One region of the Rhizobium grahamii genome, then DNA from elsewhere that is predicted to be linked to it. Evidence: riboswitches for the same ligand, from Rfam matches in the RefSeq annotation. Region 1 holds a riboswitch; the other holds the start of a gene.
What was found. A riboswitch is a leader RNA that binds a small molecule or an ion and turns the genes downstream of it on or off. The one in region 1 is predicted to bind S-adenosylmethionine.
Positions count from the first base shown of each region.

Region 2: linked by a shared signal. The riboswitch ahead of FZ934_RS18860 (O-succinylhomoserine sulfhydrylase) and the one ahead of metA (homoserine O-acetyltransferase MetA) in region 1 are both predicted to bind S-adenosylmethionine.

Region 1 covers NZ_CP043498.1:3,250,401-3,258,494, forward strand. The annotation lists gene nagA (N-acetylglucosamine-6-phosphate deacetylase) at 107-1,252, opposite strand; partial or broken gene FZ934_RS15705 (SIS domain-containing protein) at 1,252-2,282, opposite strand; gene FZ934_RS15710 (GntR family transcriptional regulator) at 2,279-3,052, opposite strand; gene FZ934_RS15715 (aldose epimerase family protein) at 3,164-4,186, opposite strand; gene metA (homoserine O-acetyltransferase MetA) at 4,300-5,223, opposite strand; SAM riboswitch at 5,257-5,334, opposite strand; gene FZ934_RS15725 (ABC transporter ATP-binding protein/permease) at 5,473-7,299, shown strand; gene FZ934_RS15730 (ABC-F family ATP-binding cassette domain-containing protein) at 7,325-8,094, opposite strand, start outside.
Region 2 covers NZ_CP043498.1:3,904,054-3,912,147, forward strand. The annotation lists gene FZ934_RS18840 (aspartate aminotransferase family protein) at 1-630, shown strand, start outside; gene argF (ornithine carbamoyltransferase) at 676-1,593, shown strand; gene FZ934_RS18850 (Hsp33 family molecular chaperone) at 1,687-2,682, shown strand; gene apaG (Co2+/Mg2+ efflux protein ApaG) at 2,683-3,075, opposite strand; gene FZ934_RS18860 (O-succinylhomoserine sulfhydrylase) at 3,265-4,449, opposite strand; SAM riboswitch at 4,496-4,574, opposite strand; gene FZ934_RS18865 (2'-deoxycytidine 5'-triphosphate deaminase) at 4,648-5,742, shown strand; tRNA gene FZ934_RS18870 (tRNA-Gly) at 5,797-5,870, shown strand; gene FZ934_RS18875 (acyltransferase family protein) at 5,977-7,050, shown strand; gene FZ934_RS18880 (hypothetical protein) at 7,187-7,375, shown strand; gene FZ934_RS18885 (methyl-accepting chemotaxis protein) at 7,463-8,094, opposite strand, start outside.

The DNA of each region.
Region 1 (8,094 bases):
CTGGATGCCGTTGCTTCAACTGGGAAAGATATGCGCCTCTACCACTCGGCTCGATAGAGTGAACTTTGGCGACCGATCGTCAACACTGCATTGACGAACGAGCGGCCTACTCGCCGCCGATCCATGTCCGGCGAATGTCGACAGCATCACTCATGTGAACGAGATCCGCACGCGCGCCTGGCAGCAGGCTGCCCCGGTCGTGAAGCCGCAGGAAGCGAGCAGGATAAATCGTCGCCATTCGCAGCGCCTCTGCAAGGGTAAGATCCAGATAGGTGACGCCGTAGCGAATGGCGGATGCCATATCCACGTCCGAACCCGCAAGCGTCCCATCGGCAAGCACGAGCTTGGAGCAGAAGCCGCCTTTTTCGCGACGAACCGTGCGACCGTTGAGCGTAAAGCTATTGAGCTCGGAGCCGACCAGAGACATAGCATCGGTCACGAAGAAGAGCTTGCCCTCCCCGCGCTTCGAGCGAAGCGCGACGCGTAGCGCCTTGGGATCGACGTGGTGGCCATCGGCAATAATGCCGCACCAGACCGACGGGTGATCAAGCGCCGCGCCAACCAGACCGGGAGTGCGATGGCCCATCTGGCTCATGGCATTGAAGAGGTGCGTGACTCCGCGCGCGCCGGCATCGAACAGTGCTTCCGCCGCCTCGCTGGAGCAATCCGAATGCCCGATGCTGACGATAACGCCGGCCTCATTGAGCTTTCGCACCTGTCCGGCGGTCACCTGCTCCGCCGCGATCGTCACCAGCAACGTGCCGATCGACTGCCTGGCTGAAATGAATGCCTCGACGTCCTTGTCTTCCACGGGCCGCATCAATTCGGCGAGATGCGCACCCTTGCGAGCTGGAGCAAGATGCGGGCCTTCGAGATGCAGACCTCCAACGCCCCTGTTTGTTTCGACGGCGTGCTTCGCGGCTTCAATGGCCGAGAGCGTCGCGCTGGCAGTATCCGTGATGAGGGTGGGCAGAAGCGCTGTCGTGCCGTAAGGACGATGCCCGTCGGCAATCATGTACATCGACTCGACCGACGGCTCATCGTTCAACATCCGCCCGCCGCCGCCATTGACCTGTGCGTCGACGAAGCCGGCACACAGAACCCCACCGTCAAGCACAACAGTTTCACCAGCGGGATGGTAGCCCGCCGAGGCAATTCGCTCAACCCGACCGCCCGCCACGACCAGGACCTTATCGTCATGGAACCGCTCGCCATCAAAGATGCGGGCGCCAATAAAGACCTTGCGTTGCATCACATCGTCTCCGTAACCTTCAGCAGGTTTGCCGGTTTGTCTGGATCAAAGCCCTTGCGACGCGTCACGGACTCAATCAGGCGATAGTAGACGAGTAGGGAGACCAACGGGTCCAGAAGCCCGTTACCCGTCGTCGGCACACGCAGATTGATGCCGGCCAACGGTTGCGAGGAAAAGGGCACGGCAGTTGCCCCGAGTTTCTGCAGTCGCTCCAGGGCCTGGACATTGTTGGCATAGGCCGCATCATCGGGAGCAAAGGCAACGATTGGGAAGCCCGGCTGTACGAGACGCATCGGCCCATGCATCAGTTCAGCCAGCGAGAAGGCTTCCGCATGCAGGCTCGCCGTTTCCTTTGCCTTCAAGGCGGCCTCAAGAGCGATCGCGAAGGCAGGGCCTCGGCCGGCCGTGTAAAGCGAGGTGGCGCCCAAAAGCACTTCCTCGGCATCAGCCGTGTCGATACCGGCGGTCGAAAGCAGCGCCTCGGGAAGCTTTTCTAACGCGTGCTGAAGATCGCGCTTACCGCCAATCGCCGCCGTTACACCCGATAAGGCGGCGACCGAGGCGATGAAGGACTTCGTTGCCGCAACGCTCTTTTCAGGGCCCGCGTTGAGCCGAGGACGATATCCGCCTGTTTTGCGAGCGGGCTGTCGACCACATTGACCACGGCAATCGTCGTCGCACCACCGCGTTTGGCAGCGTCCTGTAGAGCGACGATATCGGGGCTCGCTCCGGACTGCGAGACGGTGAAGTGCACCCCACCCTTCAGATGCAGCGGCGCCGTATAAACGGACGCTATCGAGGGGCCGATCGAAGCAACGGGTATGCCGCAGCTAATCTCCAGAAGATATTTGAAGAACGTCGCCGCGTGATCGGAAGACCCGCGCGCCGCTGTGGTGACGACACCGGGAGCGTTGTCGGAAAACAGCTTCGCGATCTCTGCAAAGACCTTGTTCTCCTTCTCTAGGAGCGTTGCAACGACCTCCGGGGATTGCCCGGCTTCCTGCAACATCAACGACTGTGTCTCACTCATGGCTCTTCTCCAATTCTCAATTCTGCAACGAAGTCGTATGCGTCGCCTCGATAGTGCGACCGCGTGTATTCAACGGGGCGTTCGTCATCGAGGCGCGAGACGCGCTCGATCAGCAAGGCGGGGGCACCTGCCTTCACCTCGAGCGCCGCTGCCGATGACCGGTCCAGGATGACCGCTGTCAGGCGCTGGACCGCTCGTACCGGCCGGTTCCCGCTCGCGGCTAGCGCGTCGTAGAGCGACCCCTCGTTGCCCTGGCTGGCGCCCAGAAACTTTAATGGCACCACCGACCGCTCGATCGCCAAAGGCTGCCCATCGGCCAGGCGCAAGCGATCCAGCCGGAGAACCTGTTCATCCAAACCAAGACCAAGCAAAAAGGCCTCCTCAGGCGACGGTGTCGCAATCGTGCGCGACAGAATTTTTGCGGCCGGCACGCGACCGCGCGAACGCATGTCTGCCGAGAATGACGACAGTCGCCAAAGCGACTGCTCCATCCGCTGCACGCTTCCGGAAACGAAAGTACCGCTGCCATGCCGTGATTCCAGTGTCCCCGCATTCAGAAGATCACGATACGCGGTGCGCACGGTAACGCGGCCGATCTGGAGAGACTCCGAAAGATCGCGTTCGCTCGGCAGCGCTGTCCCGGGCTTTAGCAAGCCTTCCTGAATGAGCCCGGTGAGGGCCGCCGCCAATCGCTTGTAAAGCGGGCCACTGCGCTGGGTATCGCGCAAACCACGGCTCTCGATTTCGGCAATCAGACTGGTTCTATCCATAGAACCACAATAGAACCTATTTGGAACCAATTACAAGCAGCACGTAAGAAAAACCCCCGCGTCAAAATAGCGGGGGTCTTGGCGTCAAATCGGAGATGCGAGAACCGACGGTCAGTTCTTCGAGAAGATGTAGTCGGTCTCCTGACGCAGCACTTCGCCCGGACGAACAACAGCATTCGGGAATGCTTCGTGGTTGATGGCATCGGGCCAGACCTGCGTTTCCAGGCAGAAACCGGCAAACGGTCCATACTTGCGTCCACCGATGCCGGGCACGGGAACGTCAAGCTTGAACGCTGCATAGAACTGGACACCCGGCTCGGTCGTGCGCACTTCAAGCGACACGCCCGAGTGCAGGCTGCGGGCCAGCACGACGGAACGCTTGGCCGTGCGCTCGCTGGAAAGGCAGAAGTTGTGATCGTACAGCGCCTGCTCGCCGCCTTCGAAGCGCTTAATCGAAGCCATCTCGCGAAAATCGAACGCTGTTCCCTCAACGGGGCGTACTTCGCCCGTCGGGATCTGACGCTCGTCGGTGACGAGATAGCCATCGGCCGCGATCATGATGTCATGACCAAGGGTATCCTCGCGGCCATCGAGATTGAAGTAGGCGTGCTGGCAGACGTTGGCGATCGTCGGCTGGTCGGTCGTCGTCTCGTAAGTGACGGACAGTTCGCCTGAACCGTGAACCCGATAGGTTGCCTGGATCGTGCAGTTGCCGGGATAGCCTGAGCGGCCGTCGGGATCGACGATCTTCAGGACGACGCGGTCGACGTCATGCTCGACGATCGTCCAGTTTTGCTTTGCAATGTTATCGCTGCCGCCATGAAGATGCGTGACACCATTCTCGTTCAGATCGAGCTGATACGACTTGCCGTCGAGCGTGAACTTGCCGGAGCCGATACGGTTGGCGCAGCGGCCGGGGGTCGCACCGAAATAGGAAGAATGGGCCGGATAGCTCTCGAAATCATCAAAGCCGAGCGTCAGGGGCGCATCGTGTCCGTCAAGCCGAAGATCCTGAATGACAGCGCCCCAGCTGATGACCTTGGCGGTCAAGCCGCCACCCTTGATCTCCACCCGATAGACGGTCTCGCCCGTCGTGGTATGTCCGAAAACTTCCCGCACCAAATTATTCGTCATAAGGCTATCCATAAATCCATGATTTCGGCAGGGAAACTGCTCCCCTTTGCGACAAATCGCAACCACTGCGACATAAAAAAGCGCCGCTGGCATTGCCGCGGCGCTTTACAAAATCACCGGCCTTTGCCGATCTCCTCCAGATCATAGGGCGTCGTCTGATAGATCTCGTTGATCCAGTTGCCGAACAGCAGGTGTGCGTGGCCGCGCCACCGGTTTTGCGGCGCGATCGTCGGATCGTTGTGCGGGAAGTAGTTGTGCGGCATCTTGATGGGAACGCCCGCATCGACGTCGCGAAAATACTCGTCGGCCAGCGACGTTGAATCATATTCAACGTGGTTGAACATATAGAGGCGCTTGCCCTCGTCCTCGTGGACAAGGCAGACGCCCATCTCGTTCGACGCCATCAGAATTTCGAGCGACTTCGATTTCTCGATGTCGTCCTGGCGCACTTCTGTCCAGCGCGACACCGGCACCTCGAAATTGTCGGAGAACCCATTGAGATACACGGAGGAGGGGTTGAGGTTCTTGTGGCGATAGACGCCAAAAGCCTTTTCCTTGAGCTCGTACTTGGGAACGCCGTGGAAGTGGTAGATCGCGGCCATCGCGCCCCAGCAGACGTTCATGGTCGAATGGACGTTCGTGTTGGTCCAGTCGAAAATCCGCTGCATTTCCTGCCAATAAGTCACGTCTTCGTAGGGCAGCGTCTCGATCGGCGCCCCCGTGATGATGAAACCGTCGAATTTGCGGTGCCTGACCTCCTCCCAGGTTTCGTAGAAGGAGAGAAGATGATCTTCCGACGTGTTTTTCGCCTTGTGGGTTCCGATCCGCACAAGAGAAAGCTCGACCTGCAGCGGCGAGGCGCCGACGAGGCGGGCCATCTGCAATTCCGTCTTGATCTTGTTCGGCATCAGATTGAGCAAGCCAATCTGCAGGGGGCGAATGTCCTGGCGGATCGCCGCCGTCTCGGTCATTACGCGCACACCTTCCTGAACAAGCGTCTCAAAGGCAGGCAACGTGTCGGGAATCTTGATGGGCATTGCGGTCACTCGATAAAAAAACGAAATATCGCTATCGGTCCGCACGCGGCCCTTTAGCTACTTCTTTAACGTGGCTGCAAGCCGGCCGGCCAAATCACCACGGAGCCCCTTAAATAACCCTTGTCGGGCGCCAAATCAATGGCAGGCGGTCGGCGGGGTAACTCGCGCGTTAAAGCATGGTAGAATCTGTTGCTGGACATGCCCACGCACCATGTTATTCACACCGAACGGACCGGTTAAGGAAGCAGAATGGCAGACGACGTGAAGGCCAAGCCGACCATCCAGGCGCAGGACCGGGTAGGATATGAACTTAGCCTCGCCTACCGCGTGAAAGTGATGTTTGCCGCCTTTTGGAGTTCGAGCGTCCGTGGACGGGTCCTTGTCCTCGGAACGGCACTGATTGGCATCATTCTCGCGACCGCCTATGCGACCGTCATTCTCAACCAATGGAACGCGCCGTTCTACGACGCCATCTCACGACGCGACCTGCCAGGCTTCTTCCATCAACTCAAAGTCTTCGGACTGATCGCAGGCATGCTGCTGCTCCTCAATGTCATCCAGGCGTGGCTGAACCAGATGACCGCGCTCTACATGCGCGAGGGCCTGACCCGTGATCTGGTCGATCAATGGCTTCAGCGCAAACGGGCGCTCCGGCTGTCGGCCAGCGGCCTGATCGGCGTCAATCCGGACCAGCGTCTTCACGAAGATGCCCGCAACCTGGCGGAAAGCTCGACGAGCCTCGTGATCGGCCTCGTCCAGGCGACGATCCTGCTGGTCAGCTTCATCGGCGTTCTCTGGGAGCTTTCGAGCGGATTCGTCTTCCATTTCGGCAGCTACAGCTTTTCCATTCCCGGCTATATGGTTTGGGCCGCCATCTTCTATGCGGCGTCGGCCTCAATCCTCAGCCAGCTCGTAGGGCGTAAGTTGGTCAAGCTCAACGCCGATCGCTTCTCAAAGGAAGCTGAACTGCGCTTTGCCTTGATGCACGCCAACGAAAACATGCCGGCGATCACGGTTGCTCGCGGCGAGGAAAACGAACGGCGGCGCATCAACGGCGACATCAGCAATGTCCTGGCAGTCATCAAGCGGCTGGCGATGGCCAACGTCAACCTGACATGGGTGTCGGCCGGTTATGGCTGGCTGGTCGTCGTCATCCCGATCATCGTTGCGGCGCCGGCGTATTTTTCTGGCGGCCTGACCTTCGGTGAACTGATGATGTCGGTGGGGGCGTTCAATCAGGTGAATACCGCTCTGCGCTGGTACGTCGCCAACTTCGGGCCGATTGCCGAATGGCGGGCGACCCTGATGCGCGTGACCGACTTCCGGCAGGCGCTGACCAACATGGGCGACGACCTGAACCTCAAGGAAACGATCGCATACGAGAGCAGCCCGGCCGGCACGCTTACGCTTGATCACGTCAGCATCGCCACGAAGATCGGCGAAGAGATCGATCAGTGCGGCGGCTTCCGGATCCATGAGACCGAGGTCACGATCAACGCTGGCGACAAGGTGATGATCAACGGCGACCATAGCGTCAACAGGAAGCTCCTTTTCCTCTCGATGTCCGAGCTTTGGCCCTGCGGCGGTGGAAAGATCGGCCTGCCGCCAACCGACGAAATCCTGTTCGTGCCGCAGTCTGCGTATATTCCGGGCGGCACTTTGCGCGAGGCGCTAGCCTTCCCCGAGCCCGTCGACACCTACCGGGCTGAAGACGTCAAGGCGGCGCTTGAGCAGGCGGGACTACATGCCCTGATCGCACGGCTCGACACGCAGGCACGCTGGGACAAGCTGCTCGATTCAGACGAACAGCGCGCTATCGGCTTTGCCCGACTGCTCCTTGTGCGACCCAAGTGGATCGTCTTCGATGAGGTTCTGGAAGGAATGGAACCCGCGTGGCAGGCAACGATGATGAACGTTCTGAAATCGATACCCGACAGCACCATGATCTACATCGGTCGCTCGGACGCCTACATGGAGGCATTCCATCCGCGGGTACTGCACCTCGAGGCCATCTCGGCGAAGTCTGAAGAGAAGATCATGGCGAAGGCCGCGAACGCACCGGCGCCGGCGCTCTAGGATTGCGGCCTAAGCGGCCGCCTTCCTAGCCTTCCAACTCTTCCCGGAGCATTTCAAGCTCCAGCCATTCCTCTTCCATCTTGGTGAGGCCGTTCCGGAATTTCTCCATTTCCGCAGCGAGGCGGGTAAAGGTATCCGGGTCCTTGGTGAAGAGGTTCGGGTCAGCCATCTTGGCTTCGCGCTTGGCGATCTCCGCTTCCAGCTTCGCCATTTCCTTCGGCAGGTTCTCCAGCGCAAACTTCTGTTTGAAGGAAAGCTTGCCCTTCGCCTTTGTCTGCTCGCCAGCCGGTTCGGCCTGCGCCTTGGGCTTCTCTGTCGCTTTCTCGGCCTTCCGGCGCTCTTCCGCCGCACCCTTGCGCTGTGCAAGCATGTCGGAGTAGCCGCCGGCATACTCGATCCATCGGCCGTCAGGCGCATCGGGAACCGCCGGCGCAATCGTTGACGTAACGGTCCGGTCGAGGAAGTCACGATCGTGGCTGACGAGAATGACGGTGCCAGGGAAGCCGGCAACGATTTCCTGCAGGAGGTCGAGCGTCTCGATATCGAGATCGTTCGTCGGTTCGTCGAGGATCAGCAAGTTCGACGGCCGCGCAAGAATGCGCGCCAGCATCAGGCGGGCGCGCTCGCCACCCGACAGGTTCTTGATCGGCGTGCGGGCCTGTTCGGGCTGAAACAGAAAGTCTTTCATGTAGCCCGTGACATGCCGCTGCTCGCCGTTGACGAGAAGATTGTCCCCGCGGCCATCCGTCAGATAGTGGGCAAGCGTATCCTCGAGATCGAGGTCCTCGCGCTTCT
Region 2 (8,094 bases), 650 kb from region 1:
GGTATCCGTCCCGCGACGACGGAATTCATGAAGGCGCTGCGCCAGCTATGCGACGAACATGGCCTTCTTCTCATTCTTGATGAAGTCCAGAGCGGCGTCGGCCGCACCGGCAAGCTGTTCGCGCACGAATGGTCTGGCGTCACGCCTGATATCATGGCCGTGGCAAAGGGTATCGGCGGGGGCTTCCCGCTTGGCGCCTGCCTCGCAACCGCGGAAGCGGCTTCTGGTATGAAGGCTGGCACCCATGGTTCCACCTATGGCGGAAATCCGCTGGCAATGGCGGTCGGCAATGCCGTGCTGGATGTGGTGCTTGGAGAAGGCTTCCTTCAGCAGGTGCGCGACGTTTCCCTGGTCTTCCGTCAGGGGTTGGCGTCCTTGAAGGATCGCTATCCTGACGTCATCGAGGATGTCAGAGGCGAAGGTCTGATGCTCGGCGTCAAGGCCGCCGTGCCATCCGCCGAATTGCTGCAGGCGATGCGAGCAGCCCACCTTCTTACTATTCCGGCCGGCGACAACGTCATCCGTCTGTTGCCGCCACTCGTCGTCACACCGGACGAAGCCCGTGAAGGGCTCGCCCGCCTCGAGCGTGCCGCGGAAACGGTACGCGCATCGGCAAAGAAGACGGCTTGAACGGAAAGGTGATCTGCCGAACGGCAGGCGTAACAGGTATACACAATGGCTTCCCCGAAACACTTCCTCGACCTCTCCGCAGTTGAAGCATCCGATCTGCGGCTCATCATGAACGACGCCATCTCCCGCAAGCAGGCCTTCAAGGCCGGGCAGGGGGACAAGCCGCTGGCCGGCAAGATGCTCGCCATGATCTTCGAGAAACCCTCCACCCGCACCCGCGTCTCCTTTGACGTTGGCATGCGCCAGCTTGGCGGCGAGACGCTGTTTCTGTCAGGCACCGAAATGCAGCTCGGTCGCGCCGAGACGATTGGCGACACGGCCAAGGTATTGTCGCGCTACGTCGATGCGATCATGATCCGCACCACCGATCATGCCCGCATGCTGGAACTTGCCGAGCATGCGACCGTTCCGGTCATCAATGCGCTGACCGACGATACGCATCCCTGCCAGATCATGGCCGACGTCATGACCTTCGAAGAACATCGCGGCCCGATCAAGGGCAAGACGATCGCCTGGACCGGCGACGGCAACAATGTGCTGCATTCGCTGGTCGAAGGCGCTGCGCGGTTCGGCTATCGCATGAATATGGCGGTGCCTCTTGGTTCCGAGCCCAAGGATCACTATTTGAACTGGGCCCGCAATGAGGGCGCCGAAATCATGCTTTACCATGATGCAGACCGTGCGGTCGCCGGCGTCGATTGCGTGGTGACCGATACCTGGGTCTCCATGAATCAGGAACATCGGGCCCGTGGTCACAACGTCTTCCAGCCTTACCAGGTCAATGAGGCCCTGATGGCGCAGGCCGGCAAGGATGCATTGTTCATGCATTGCCTGCCAGCTCATCGTGGTGAGGAGGTTACGGACGAGGTGATCGACGGCCCGCAATCCGTGGTCTTCGATGAAGCGGAAAACCGCCTTCATGCGCAGAAGTCGATTCTTGCTTGGTGCCTGGGCGCGATCTGAACCATACTGGACGCCACGTTTGGCCTTAGGGCCCGTCGGCCGCGCGAGCGGATGGATGCTCTTGTCCATCCGTTCTCAGACTAGGAGAAGACCATGGCAGAAACTGCAGCCGCCCTCGGCGAGTTCGATTTCGCCGGCGATGACCACGTCGTTCCCTTTCAGGTGGAAGGCCTGGATGTGCGCGGTCGCGCCGTTCAGCTCGGCCCCATGCTGGACGCGATCCTTGAGCGCCACAGCTATCCCGCGCCGGTTGCGAGGCTCTTGGCCGAAGTCGTCGTTCTCACGGTGCTCCTCGGCACATCACTGAAATTCGACGGCAAGTTCACGGTCCAGACCAAGGGTGACGGGCCGGTGGATCTGCTCGTCTGCGATTTCACGACGCCTGAGAATGTTCGGGCCTATGCGCGCTTCAACCAGGGTCTTCTCGACCAGGCGGTTGCCGCCGGCGAGATCGAGCCTGAACAGCTGCTCGGCAAGGGCATGCTGGCGTTCACGATCGACCAGGGCAAGTTCAGCCAGCCCTATCAGGGCATCGTTGCGCTTGACGGCGCGACACTCGAGGAAATCGCCGGAACCTACTTCCGCCAGTCGGAACAGATCCCGACGAGAGTGCGCCTTGCTGCCGCCGAATTGCTCGATCGCGACGAGGCCGGCAAGCCGCGTCATCGCTGGCGTGCCGGCGGACTTGTCGCGCAGTTCCTGCCGGAAGCGCCGGAGCGCATGCGCCAGGCGGATCTTCATGGCGGCGACGGCGATACCGCCGTAGGCCTGCACAAGGAAGATGATGCCTGGGCGGAAGCCCGCTCGCTCGTGGAAACGATTGACGCCGACGAACTGACCGATCCGCTCGTCGGAACCGAACGGCTGCTGTTTCGGCTGTTTCACGAACGCGGCGTGCGCGTCTATGAGCCGCGCAAGGTTTTCGACCGCTGCTCCTGTTCGCGTGAAAAGATCAAGGGCGTTCTCAAGGGCTTCTCGGCGGAAGAAATAGACGCCAGCCAGGAAAACGGCCAGATCGCCGTCACCTGCGAGTTCTGCTCGACGACCTATCGTTACGAGGTCGAAGAAGTCGCGCAGGCAGCCGAGTAATCAGTTCAAGACTCTGAGCAGTCCTGGTGAATCCAGTGAGAAGGCGGGTATTTCGACGTCGAAAAGCTCGCCTTCATCAGTTTCCATCTGATAATGGCCGAACATCAGTCCTGAGGGCGTATCGAGCGGGCAACCCGAGGAATACTCGTAAGTATCTCCCGGCGAAAGCTTCGGCTGTTCGCCGACGACGCCGGCACCGGTGACTTCGTCGACGATGCCGTTCTGATCTGTGATGTTCCAGTAACGGTTCACCAGTCGCACGGCCTTGTCGGAGTTGTTGCTGATAACAATCCGGTAGCCCCAGACATAACGATCGTCGTCCGGGTCGGATTGCTCCTCCAGGTAAAAGGGTTCGACGACGACTTCAATGTCTCGTGTTTGGGCGCGGTACATGCCTACACCATAGTCAATATACGTTACCGGTATCTTATACGACAGCGGATCCGTCAATAAACCGTGAGGCGATCATGCCTTGAATGCCGGCAATGGCAAAAGGTTTCGCGTGTTAAGCCTAATTTCCGCGCTTTTCACGCGAACGTGCGGGCTTGCGGCCGAATGAAAGCTCCGGCCGCAAGCGTTTGATCAGGAGTTGACCTTGGCAAGCGCCTGGGCGAAATCTTCGATCAGGTCGTCAGTGTCCTCGATGCCTGCGGAAAGGCGCACGGTGCCGCCCGAGATGCCGAGTTCGGCGCGTGCCTCGTCGGTCAGGTTCTTGTGCGTCGTTGTGGCCGGATGCGTGATCAGGCTCTTTGCATCGCCGAGATTGTTGGAGATTTTGACGATCTCAAGTGCGTTCTGCAGCGCGAAGGCCGCTTCTTTCCCGCCCTTGAGTTCGATCGCAACCAGCGTCGAGCCGCCCTTCATCTGCCTGGCAACGATATCTGCCTGCGGATGGTCCTTGCGGCCCGGATAGATGATCTTGGCGACCTTAGGCTGCTCGGCGAGGAAGTCCGCGATCTTCGAGGCGTTCTCGGTCTGCTGCTTGACGCGCAGTGGGAGAGTTTCCAGCCCCTTCAGCAATGTCCACGCCGTGAACGGCGACATCGCCGGCCCCGTGTGGCGGTAGTAGTCCTGCAGGTTCTCTTTTACCCATTCCGAGTCGGAAAGAATTACGCCGCCGAGGCTGCGGCCCTGGCCGTCGATATGCTTGGTCGCGGAATAGACGACGATGTGGGCGCCGAGTTCCAGCGGCTTCTGGAAGATCGGGGTCGCAAAGACGTTGTCGACGACGACCTTGGCGCCGATCTGGTTGGCGAGCTTGGCCACACCTTCGATGTCGACCACTTCAAGCGTCGGATTGGTCGGGCTCTCCAGGAAGAAAACCTTGGTGTTCGGGCGGATCGCCTTTTCCCAGTTTTCGAGGTAGCGTCCATCGACCAGCGTGCATTCGATGCCGTATTTCGGCGCGAGCGTCTCGACGACCCAGCGGCAGGAGCCGAAAAGGGCGCGGGCGGCAACGATATGGTCGCCGGCCTTGACCTGGCAGAGGATCGCGGCGGCAACAGCTGCCATGCCCGATGCCGTGGCGCGGGCTTCCTCGGCGCCTTCGAGCGCGCACATGCGCTTCTCGAACATGTCGTTCGTCGGGCTGCCGTAACGGGCGTAGATGTAGCCATCGGTCTCGCCCTTGAAGCGGGCTTCCGCCGCTTCGGCGCTGTCATAGACGAAGCCCTGCGTGAGATAGATCGCCTCGGAGGTCTCGCCGTACTGAGAGCGCAGCGAACCGCCGTGAACGAGTTGGGTTGCCGGGCGCCAGGTCTTGCTCATGTTTCACCACTTTCGAACAACAAAAAAACCGGCCGCGAAAAGCAGACCGGTTTTGCACCCGGTCTATTTAGCCACTTGTTTAACGTGGCTGCAAGCCGACCGGCCAAATCACCACGGGATAAAGCTGCAATACTGCCGTTCCGTGCTTGCGTCAATTCCTCGAGTTTGGTTTTGTCTGCGGCAAAATATGGATGGGGCATGATGGCTCGCGAAACAGGAATATTGGCAGATCGCGCGATCGCTGCGTTGTTTGAAACGGGGCGGCTCATTTCCGAGCGCGATCTCGACAGCGACCAGATCCAGCCGGCGAGCCTCGATCTGCGGCTCGGTGCAAAGGCATTCCGCGTCCGCGCCAGCTTCATGCCAGGCCCGAACAGCCTCGTTTCCGACAAGCTCGACCGCCTCAAGCTGCATGTCGTCGACCTCAGTGAAGGCGCGGTGCTGGAAACCGGCTGCGTCTATATCGTTCCGCTGATGGAGCGCCTCGACCTTCCGGCAGATATGTCGGCTTCGGCCAATCCGAAAAGCTCGACCGGCCGCCTCGATATCTTCACGCGCGTCATTACCGATTACGCCCAGGAGTTCGACAAGATCCCGGCCGGCTATTCCGGCCCGCTCTACCTCGAAATCAGCCCTCGTACCTTCCCGATCGTCGTGCGTCGCGGCTCGCGCCTGTCGCAGATCCGCTTCCGCGTCGGCCATTCGGTCTTGGGTGACCCGGAATTGCTGGCGCTGCATGATGCCGAAACGCTCGTCGCCAGCAAGCAGCCGAACGTCTCGGGCGGCGGGATTGCGCTGTCGATCGACCTCGCCGGCGACAAGGACGGCTTGATCGGCTACCGTGGCAAGCACCACACCGCCGTTGTCGACGTCGACAAGAAGGCGCAGCACGACATCTATGATTTCTGGGAGCCGCTCTTTAGCCGCGGCCGCAACGAGCTGATCCTCGATCCGGATGAGTTCTACATCCTCGTGTCGCGCGAGGCCGTCCACGTGCCGCCGCATTACGCGGCCGAAATGACGCCTTTCGATCCGCTCGTCGGCGAATTTCGCGTCCACTATGCCGGCTTCTTCGACCCTGGCTTCGGCCATGCCCCCGCCGGCGGTCGCGGCAGCCGCGCTGTTCTGGAAGTGCGCAGCCACGAAGTCCCGTTCATCCTCGAGGACGGCCAGATCGTCGGCCGCCTGATCTACGAACACATGCTCGAACATCCCGCCAGCCTCTACGGCACGGGCCTCGGCTCCAACTATCAGGCGCAAGGCTTGAAGCTCTCCAAACACTTCCGCATCTGACGCGACCGCTGCCGCTTGACAGCGGCGGCCATCTGTTGGAAGTCTCCGTCTAGCGCGGGTGTAGCTCAATGGTAGAGCAGCAGCTTCCCAAGCTGAATACGAGGGTTCGATTCCCTTCACCCGCTCCAACTCTGCCGCCGTGCCCGTTTACCAAATTTCCGCTTTCCATTTTGCCGCCGCGTCGAAGCGCGCTAATCCCTACGGTGAATTTTCTCTTAATGAGAGCCCGAGGACATGGCCGAACGCAGGGAAATAAGACCGCTCACGGGCTTTCGCGGCGTCGCAGCCCTCGTGGTTGTCACCTATCATTTTTTCCTGGCGATGGGAGGGACGGCGCCCTTCCTGTTCGATCGCGGCTATCTGGCCGTCGATGCCTTCTTCGTGCTGAGTGGCTATGTTCTCGCCTACAACTACGATGCGACCTTCAGAGCCGGCGCGGATGTCGCAAAGTACGGCGAGTTTCTTTTCCGCCGGTTTGTTCGTCTCTATCCTGCCTACATCGTTATTCTGTCGCTTGGCGTTATCAAGCTGGCGATCAAGCCCGGGCTTGGCGATTTCACGGCCTGGGATGCCTTCTGCAATCTGTTCATGCTGACGGGCTGGGGCTTGCATGCCAAGCCGGTCGTCGGGCTTTCTTGGTCGGTGAGTGCCGAGATCTTCTGCTACGCGGCTTTTCCGCTCGTCCTCATGCTCGGACGATTAAAGGCGATCGGTACCGGTGTCGCCCTGCTCGGCTTGGCCTTGTTGATCGTCACGATCTCGAAAGTCGGTGGTGGCATCAGCGGACCGATGGATGTCGTATCCGACGTCACGGTCTTCCCATTGCTGCGCGCCCTGGCCGGTTTCAGCATCGGCGTCATCCTATGCGGTCTGGCGGCTCGCCGGGTGGCCTTCAGTGCTTCTGTCGCCGATCTCGGCACCCTGCTTGCGTGCCTTGCTGTCGTCGCAGCCGCCACCTTCGATCAGACCGATCTTGCAACCTACCTCTGCATCGTCGGCGCCGTCTTCTGGCTGGCCGCGGATTCGTCATTGTCGAATGCGCTGTTTGCGAACGGGCCGGTCTATCGGCTGGGTGAGATCTCTTATTCCCTTTACCTCATCCACCCGCTCGTCTTCAGCGCCTTCGGGCGGCCGATGCTCGCCCTTCAGCCGGTGATTGGAGCGAGAACGACCTTGGCGATAGCCTATGTCGTCTGCGTCGGCGCAACCATTTTGCTGGCTTCGCTGTCCTACCGCTTCGTCGAAATCGGCGGAAAACGGGCATTGATGCAGCTGCGTCAGAGCGTGCTTAAACCCGCAAGCAGATAATCGGTGGTGGCGGTTACGCCCTTTCGATTAGTTGACGATTATCTAATATATATGGTTAATTTTTAACTATTCTCCGGTACACGGAACAGAGGCGGCGTCAGGCCGTTATCGGCTCACGACGAGGAGGAATAGCGGGATGCTTCTGAAAATCTTTACTGCGAAACGCGATGCGGTCGATACCGGCGAAACCGGTACCTATGCCGACGGCTACCATATGCCGGAGCTGGAAACGGCCGCCTACAAGCGTGGCGACAGCCGTTCGTCCTACGAGCGCGATTACGGCCGTGGACGCAAGATCGAGGAAGTCCCGCTAGGCTTTGCCTGATCATCCTGACATCATATTCGGCTCCTGCTGAACGAAAATGGGCGGCCACTGGCCGCCCATTTCATTTATGCATCTACGATGATGCGATCAGAATTCCGTCCAGTCTGCATCCTTGCTGGGCTCGGCGCTGCCGAAGGCGCTTGCGAGCTTCTGGCCAAGCGCACGCGCTGGCGAGGAGGATGGTCGCGAAACGCCGGGTGTCGCGACGCGGACCGGCGCCTTGCGGGTGACGACTGGCTGGGTGGCCGGCCGTGGAGCAGTGGCTACCTGAGCAGGCGCAGAGCGCGCGCTCGTCGGTACGAAGTTTGTTGCCATGCCACCGGTACCAGTCAGCTTGAACTGATCAAGCAGATTGCCGAGCGTTGCCGCTTCGGTCGCGAGCCTGTGGCTGGCAGCCGTGCTCTCTTCGACCATTGCGGCATTCTGCTGCGTGCCCTGATCCATGGTGTTGACGGCGGTGTTGATTTCCTGAAGGCCGGTCGATTGCTCGCGTGCGGCTTCCGCAATCGCGTTGACATGCTGGTTGATCTCCTGCACCTCGTGGACGATCTCGTCCAGCGCCTTGCCGGTTTCACCGACGAGCGAAACGCCGGATTGGACGTGGTCGCTTGAGGTCGTGATCAGTGACTTGATCTCCTTGGCGGCATTGGCCGAGCGCTGCGCCAGTTCACGCACTTCCTGCGCGACAACGGCAAAACCCTTGCCCGCCTCGCCGGCAC